Regions from separate parts of the Shewanella sp. 10B genome, predicted to be linked through region 2. Evidence: predicted binding sites of a transcription regulator. Region 2 holds the regulator's gene; the other holds the start of a gene.
The links. The regulator FliA, encoded in region 2, starts transcription of late flagellar genes. The targets are predictions, from matches to a motif close to CTAAAGNTNNNNNNNNNNNNGCCGATA.
Positions count from the first base shown of each region.

Region 1: M0415_RS14085 (DUF5610 domain-containing protein) is a predicted target of FliA. The motif match lies at 2,597-2,623, and genes of this name have one in related genera.

Region 1 is NZ_JAMDJO010000003.1:415,522-419,736, forward strand. It holds gene M0415_RS14070 (hypothetical protein) at 1-402, shown strand, start outside; gene M0415_RS14075 (glutathione S-transferase) at 409-1,005, opposite strand; gene M0415_RS14080 (ferredoxin--NADP reductase) at 1,076-1,825, opposite strand; gene M0415_RS14085 (DUF5610 domain-containing protein) at 1,954-2,562, opposite strand; gene M0415_RS14090 (histidine phosphatase family protein) at 2,733-3,326, shown strand; gene M0415_RS14095 (FMN-binding glutamate synthase family protein) at 3,338-4,215, shown strand, end outside.
Region 2 is NZ_JAMDJO010000008.1:80,891-85,105, reverse strand. It holds gene flhF (flagellar biosynthesis GTPase FlhF) at 1-549, shown strand, start outside; gene M0415_RS18870 (MinD/ParA family protein) at 554-1,435, shown strand; gene M0415_RS18865 (RNA polymerase sigma factor FliA) at 1,428-2,141, shown strand; gene cheY (chemotaxis response regulator CheY) at 2,189-2,572, shown strand; gene M0415_RS18855 (protein phosphatase CheZ) at 2,586-3,323, shown strand; gene M0415_RS18850 (chemotaxis protein CheA) at 3,339-4,215, shown strand, end outside.

The DNA of each region.
Region 1 (4,215 bases), on a different contig from region 2:
CTTGTCGTCGTGATAGCGCTACTCGCGTTTATGGTGCTCAAACGGGGGCCTAAAAAGCGCAAGCATTTTGTCAAACTCATGGATAACGCGAAAAAGAAAAATCAACGGCTTGCAGGGCAAGAAAGGCGCTTCCATTGCGTCAGCATCGAAAATGATGGCAGTTGTTGTGAGCAGGTAGATGAGCTCAAAGGGAAACGTTTTCTGTCAAAGGAAGCCCCTGAACTCCCGATGGAAGAATGCACTATGGCCAATTGTCAGTGCCGCTATCAACACTATGACGATAGACGCCAAACGGGTAACGACCGCAGAGTCGATTACGGCATAACTAAGGATCTCTACGGCGCGTTTGGTGAACATAATCGCCGTGAGACCCATAGAGGCCGCCGCTCAACAGACCACTAATGCCTTTTACGCTGGGCGAGTTTCCACAAACGCGGGGAGATCGCGCATCTCACTAAACCAGAGCGAGGTCGCGGGAGCCACTTTACGCCAATCGAGTTCTGGATGTCTGAAATCCACATAATCTAATAAGCAAATTAAGGCTAATTGCGGTGCCTGAATCGTTGCCTGAGTGATCACGCTCTGATGTTCCATTTGCATCAAACCTCGCAGAAGCGCTTGCTCAAAACGCGATGTCCAAAAGGCCGACCTCACCCCTTCTTCTTCACGCATTTGTTCTTGGCGCAATTTTACCGCACTGTCGATCAGCCCTTTGATCATCGAATACTGGCATTGCAATACCCAATTATTTACTTGGCCACCAAACATCTGCTGCTCACCTAATTCGGCGTCTAAATAGCGCATAATCACTTCGCTATCGAAGATAGGTACGCCATCGTTGGTGATGAGGCAAGGGATCTGCCCAAGCGGGTTAACATCGAGCAGCTCGGCGGTGTTTTCCATCGGATTGACTAAAACTTCTTCGATATCCTTAATCCCTAAATAACGGATTAATGTGCGAACACAGCGAGCATAGGGTGAAGCGAGGGAGCAGAGCAACTTCATCAAAAAATCCTTCTATATGACTGACATTAAAACGATTAAGACTAATTATTTGTCATTAACACTCAAATGATTACCAATACTTCTCGACGGTAATTTGTCCCGGAGCGCGGCGTAGGTTTTTAGCTAATCCCTTGTCGAGCAAGGCTGCCTGCGCGCCGCTGATCATCCCCGGATTACCACAAATCATCACCTGCGAATCCGCGGCATTGATAGTTAACCCCACTTTACGCTCAATTTCGCCCGAGACGAGACCATCGGGAATACGGCATTGCAGTGCATCGTCGACCTTTTCACGGGTGACGGTTAAACACAGGATAAACTGATCAGGATATTGCGCGGCATAAGCCTTTAATTTATCAAGGTAGGCTAAGTCTTTAGCTTCGCGGACACCATAGACAAGCACGACTTTTTCGAAACGCTGCCAAGGCTCGGCCGTATCGAGCATAGATAAGAATGGCCCCACGGCCGTCCCCGTTGCTAACAACCATAAGTGCCGGCCTTGCGCTGCTCCCTTAGGGATCTCATCTAAAGTCATAAAGCCTGTGGCGGTTGGGGTGATCTCAATTTCATCCCCTATGGCAAGATTTTGTAATTGTGGGGATAACAGCCCTTCTTCTACGGCGACAGCCAAGATTTCAGCATAGGGTTTATCGGGGGAATTCACGAGGGAATAGGCTCTGGCGACACGCTTATCATCTTGTACTTGGCTGAGTTTAATAAATTGACCCGGAATAAAGGGCGCCAGTTCGGCCGCTATCCGCAGCGAAAATAATTTATCACTCCAATCAATACGTTCGATAACCCGTCCCCTAGTCCACATAACTCGCCCTCAAGCAAAACGTTAAATAGATCCCTAGCATAGACTGTTATCTGCACAACAAAAACCCCTTATTGCAAGGGGCTTAAAACAAGAAGGATGGAACTGCATTGAGCGTTAAGTGCGAGGCATTAAGCGCTAGCCGTTTGTGTCTCATCTGGTTTTTTATTGAAGCTATCCCTAAAGGCCTGCAATCCTTCTTGCACTAAACCATAGGTTTTATCGACGCCATCGGCAATATCCCCTTGCAACACTTTAAGGCCAGACAAAATATCTCGAGCCTCCTTAAAACCATTGTCGATAGCGCCGCCTATGATGTTCATAAAACTGTCGAGCTGCTCATCCAAACTCATATTCGAATTTTGCTGTTGGTGAATGCTAAAAAACTGGGTCGCAAAACTCACAATCCGACCAGCCGTTGCCTCGGGGGAATAATCGACCTGATTGTCATAGTTAGCTTGAGTCGAATTTGGCCCCATCGAAGGCGCTAATTCTTTATCTATCGCTTCAATTGCCGCGCGATAAAGTAACGCCATGGATTGATCACCGGACTTTAAACTCACTTCCTCCTGCGCCGACAGAATCGCCTGATTCATTAACTGCTTACTGGTTTGATACGCAGTTTGTTTGCCGGGCGCTTCCACATTTTTCGTCTTTTCAGCAGTGGCAGGTACGTTTTCGGCATACTTGCGGTGGGACGAAGAAGCGCTCTGTACCTGTGCAGGGTTGTTGATTTCCATGATACAAAATCCATTCAATTTGGGGTGACTCTATTATCGACCAAAATTTGAGCAACTTTAGTATTTTTCTCAATTGCAGTACCATCACAATCTAAGGCAATGATACCCATAATGAATTTATTCGCCTCAGCGTCGCACTTGCATGCGCTCATCAGATAAGGATATACGGCATGGCAACTCCCCAATGGCTAGCAGTGGTTACTCACTCCTTGCGAACCATCCGCTTAAATAAACTTCGGCTATCACACACTCTACTGTTAGGTCTGTTACTCTTTACCAGCATAGGACTCAGCCCCATCAATCAAGCTTTTGCCGATAATCGATTGATTATTTTGGTAAGGCATGCCGAAAAAGCCGACGCTCCAGCAGGCGATCCGTCCCTTTCCGATGATGGTCGTACACGTGCCCTCGCGCTGATTGGCGCCTTGCAAAGGACGCAGATTTCGCAACTGATCGCGACCCAATATCAAAGAACTCAGCAAACCTTGTTGCCTATGTCTTCGGAGCGGCATCTGCCTATTACTGTAGTCGCAGCCGAAAAACCACTCGAAGCCCATATCCAGCAAATCGTTGAACAAGTACATGCCGTGAAAGGTAACAGCTTAATCGCGGGGCATTCCAATACCGTCCCACTGATCATCAAGGCTCTTGGCGGCCCAGAAATCCCCACCATCGCTGAAGATGATTACAGTCAGCTGTTTTTACTCTCCATCCATGATGGACAGCCAGCGAGCCTTATCTCCACCCGTTATGGACACGAATAGAGGATAACAAGATGCAAGAATTGAATTGGTTTATGTGGGGACTGGATCTCTTCTCAGGGCTATTTTTAATCCTAGTGGGCTTTGTCGTTCTAGCGATTGTGTATATGTATATCGCCGACAAGCTACAAACCAAGCAGGCCGTGCGCCACAACTACCCTGTGATAGGTCGCTTTCGGTATTTATTTGAGAAACAAGGCGAGTTTTTTAGACAATACTTTTTCGCACAGGACAGGGAAGAATTGCCCTTTAACCGAGCCGAGCGGAGCTGGGTATATCGAGCCGCGAAAAACGTCGACAGAACCATCGCCTTTGGCTCGACACGCCCGCTAGACAGCACGGGCGCCATAATGTTTATGAATACCGCCTTTCCCACACAAGATGAAGATATCACGCCAATTCTGCCTCAAACCATTGGCCCCCATTGCCGTGAGCCCTACACCACTAAGGCCATTTGCCACATCTCCGCCATGAGCTTCGGCGCCCTGTCACGCCCTGCCGTCACCGCCTTATCCCACGGCGCTGCACAGGCGGGATGTTGGTTAAATACCGGAGAAGGTGGCTTAAGCCCTTACCATTTAAAAGGTGGCTGCGACTTAGTCTTTCAAATTGGTACCGCTAAATACGGTGTACGTAATGAGCACGGCCATTTAGACGATGACAAGCTCAAAGAAATCGCCGCCCACCCCGAGGTTAAAATGTTTGAAATCAAAATGAGCCAAGGAGCCAAACCAGGCAAGGGCGGTATCTTGCCGGGGATAAAAGTCACCGAGGAGATCGCCAAAATTCGCGGTATCCCGCAGGGCCATGATTCCATTAGCCCCAATGGTCATATCGAGTTTAAAAATGTGGGCGATATTCTGGATATGATTGCCAGAGTACGTGAAGTCAC
Region 2 (4,215 bases):
ATTACCACAGACCATTATCGTATTGGCGCCTATGAGCAATTGGCCACCTATGGCAAAATTATGGGTTGTCCAGTCAAACAAGCCCATGACCTTGCTGAACTGGAGCAAATTCTGTATCAGTTCAGAAATCGCAAGCTAGTATTGATAGATACCGCGGGTATGGGTCAACGAGATATGCGGCTTTACCAGCAACTTGATAATTTAACTGCAAATAGCAGAATACCTATCCGCAGTTATCTGGTACTGTCTGCCACAGGACAGCGCCGCGTGCTGCAAGATGCTGTAAATCACTTTAAACGCATTCCCTTATCTGGTGTTGTACTCACAAAACTCGATGAATCCGTGTCTTTAGCGGGCGCATTAAGTGTGTTGATCCAAAGTGGGTTGCCATTAAGTTATGTTACGGATGGGCAGCGAGTGCCCGAAGATATGAAAGTCGCCGATACCTTACTGCTCGCTGAGCAGGCATTAGCGGCCTTAGAAAACACTGAAGAACAATCGTTACCAGACACAGCGTGGTCAGATAATATGACCTGTGCATTTGAGTAGAGTTATGACCCTGGATCAAGCAAGTGGTTTACGTATGATGAATCAACCCTATAACGAAAAAGTGAAAGTAATCGCGGTTACGGGTGGTAAAGGTGGCGTGGGTAAAACCAGTGTGTCCATCAATACCGCTGTAGCATTAGCCGAAAAGGGCAAGCGTGTCTTAGTGCTTGATGCCGACTTAGGCTTGGCAAACGTCGATGTCATGTTAGGGATCCGTGCTGAACGTAACCTTTCCCATGTACTCTCAGGCGATGCTGAGCTGGATGATATTATTGTCCGTGGTCCCAAGGGCATAGGCATTGTCCCCGCGACCTCGGGTACTCAAGGCATGGTAGAATTGAGCCCCGCACAACATGCAGGTTTAATTCGTGCTTTCAGTGAGATGCGTACCCAGTTTGATATTCTCATCGTGGATACTGCCGCGGGGATTTCAGACATGGTGCTCAGTTTCTCCCGTGCGTCACAGGATGTACTAGTCGTGGTATGTGACGAGCCAACCTCCATCACTGACGCTTATGCGTTGATCAAAATTCTCAGCCGTGAACACGGTGTTTTCCGCTTTAAAATTGTTGCGAATATGGTGCGCAGTTTACGCGAAGGTATGGAATTGTTTGCTAAACTCAGTAAAGTGACCGACAGATTCTTGGACGTGGCACTTGAACTGGTTGCGACCATTCCGTTTGATGAAAACCTTCGCAAATCAGTGCGTAAACAAAAGTTAGTGGTTGAGGCTTATCCTAAGTCTCCAGCTGCGATAGCGTACCATGGCCTAGCGAATAAAATTATGAGCTGGCCAGTACCACAGCAACCTGGTGGGCATTTGGAGTTTTTCGTTGAGCGTTTAGTTCAGCGACCAGATTTTCAAGAGGAAAAAACGAGTGAATAAAGCCGCAGCGTATACTTGTTTAGACAGTAAAACGTCAATCGTTGAACAGTATGCACCGTTGGTTAAAAGAATTGCACATCACTTGCTCGCCAGATTACCTGCCTCAGTGCAGCTCGATGACTTGCTTCAAGCGGGGATGATGGGGTTGTTAGAAGCATCATCCAAGTTTGATGGTGGCAAAGGTGCAAAGTTTGAAACCTTCGCCGGCATACGGATCCGTGGCGCCATGTTGGATGAGATCCGTCGTGGCGATTGGGTTCCCCGTTCCGTTCATCGTAATAATCGTCGAGTTGCTCAAGCCATTGATGAGTTAGAGCAAGTGTTGGGTCGTGATGCACGCGACACAGAAATTGCAGAAAAACTTGATATGACGCTCGATGAGTACCATCATATTCTTAACGATGTTTCTGTTGGTAAAATCATAGGGATAGAAGACTTAGGCGTATCACAGGATATACTCACTCCGAGCGATAATGTGAGTGATGGTACATTTGAAGCACTAGCAGAGACCCAGTTTCATTCAGCACTAGTAGAGGCGATAAAATTATTGCCCGAAAGAGATGCGCTAGTGCTATCGTTATACTACGATGAAGCATTGAATTTAAAAGAAATTGGCGCCATTCTTGAGGTGAGCGAGTCGCGAGTTAGCCAGATATTAAGTCAGGCAATGTTGCGACTCAAAGGCAAACTCAAGCATTGGACATAAGTATAATTATTTATTGAGCACAGAATGTCAGCTCACCGGAGGAAACCTTGGACAAGAATATGAAGATTCTCATCGTTGATGACTTTTCGACAATGAGACGTATCATCAAGAACTTGTTGCGAGACTTGGGATTTAACAATACCCAAGAAGCAGACGACGGCTCAACCGCGTTGCCTATGCTACAGAAGGGCGACTTTGATTTTGTCGTGACAGACTGGAATATGCCAGGTATGCAGGGTATTGATTTGCTTAAGGCTATTAGAGCTGATGATTCCCTAAAACATTTGCCCGTGTTAATGGTTACCGCCGAAGCAAAACGTGAACAAATTATTGCTGCCGCACAAGCCGGTGTTAACGGCTATGTGGTTAAGCCTTTTACCGCAGCAACACTAAAAGAGAAGTTAGATAAAATATTCGAACGACTCGCTTAAGCAAGGATGAGCTATGAAGTCACAAACATCAGGGCTCATTACGCTCGAGAAGGCTCAGCGTTTAGTTGAATTATTAAGCGCGAATGAACAAGCTCAAGCAGATGATTTATTTAGGGAACTCGCGGCTCCACTCCAAAGGGAGCTCTTTGATGAAGTTGGCAAATTGACTAGACAACTTCATAGCGCATTAATGGATTTCCAAGTTGACAATCGTTTGGTTGAACTCGCGAATACCGAAATTCCCGATGCTAAGGAACGGCTAAGTTATGTCATTGACATGACAGAACAAGCCGCGAATAAAACCATGGATGCGGTAGAAGAGTGCTTGCCGCTCGCAAATGCATTAACGGCGAATATTCAGCAAGTGATGCCATCTTGGGATAAGTTGATGCGGCGTGAAATAGCCCTGAGCGATTTTAAAGCGCTTTGCCACAATGTGCAGCATTTGATGTCACGTAGCGAATTGGATTCCAACCGCTTACGCGAATTGCTCAACCAGATTTTGATGGCGCAGGATTTTCAGGACCTGACTGGACAGATGATCCGGCGGGTGATCGATCTAGTGATGGAAGTTGAAAGTAATCTGGTGTCTATGCTGACAGTATTTGGTGAGCAACCCGTGATTGAGAGTCAGATTACTCAGAAAAATAATATTGAAGCTGAAGGACCGATAATGAATGCCGAGCTTCGTCAAGACGTCGTTACCGGTCAAGATGAAGTCGATGATCTGCTATCGAGTCTGGGTTTCTAACTGGGAGTCAATTTGATGGCCTTTGATGTAGATGAAGAGATACTCCAGGACTTTTTAATTGAAGCGGGCGAAATTCTTGAGTTGCTGCAAGAGCAACTGGTCGCGCTTGAAAACAATCCTGATGATACTAACTTGCTAAATGCCATTTTCAGGGGGTTTCATACTGTAAAAGGCGGTGCGGGTTTCCTTAGTCTCACTCCCATGGTGGATGTCTGTCACGAAGCAGAAAACACCTTCGATTTATTACGCACTGGCAAGCGCAGTGTCTCCGCCGAGTTAATGGACATCATTCTTCAAGCTGTCGATGCGATTAACACTATGTTTGCTCAAACCCAACAAGGTGAGCAACAAGACCCTGCAGATCCTGCATTATTGGCTAAATTAAAAATGCTGAGCTCAGGAGAGCCGCTTCCTTCCGAATCAGGCCAAAGTCATGCCGAAGCTGAGTCACTGCCTGAACCAGAACCTGAGCCCGAACCTGTCATAGAAACTGTGGTTGAAGTCGCCGCAGTTGAAGAAATGCCGATTGAGAAGTCAGAGCTTTCAGATTCCAGTATCGATGAAATAGATGAAGCGGAGTTTGAAGCATTACTCGATGCGCTGCACGGCGCCGGAAAAGGTCCCGGAGTTTCTGCTCCACAAGCCGATGCTGCCCCTGCTGTGCAAAATAAGCCTCAAGCGACATCTGCAAGCGCAAGCGATGATATCACCGATGATGAGTTTGAAGCGCTGCTCGATGAGCTGCACGGTTCTGGTAAGTTTAAAGGTAAAGTGGAAGAGCCTGCCAAGCCAAAAGCTGAAGCAGTTGTCGCTGCACCAAAGCCTGCCGCACCTGCTGTTGATTCGGACGAAATCACTGAGGATGAGTTCGAGCGTCTCCTCGATGAATTAC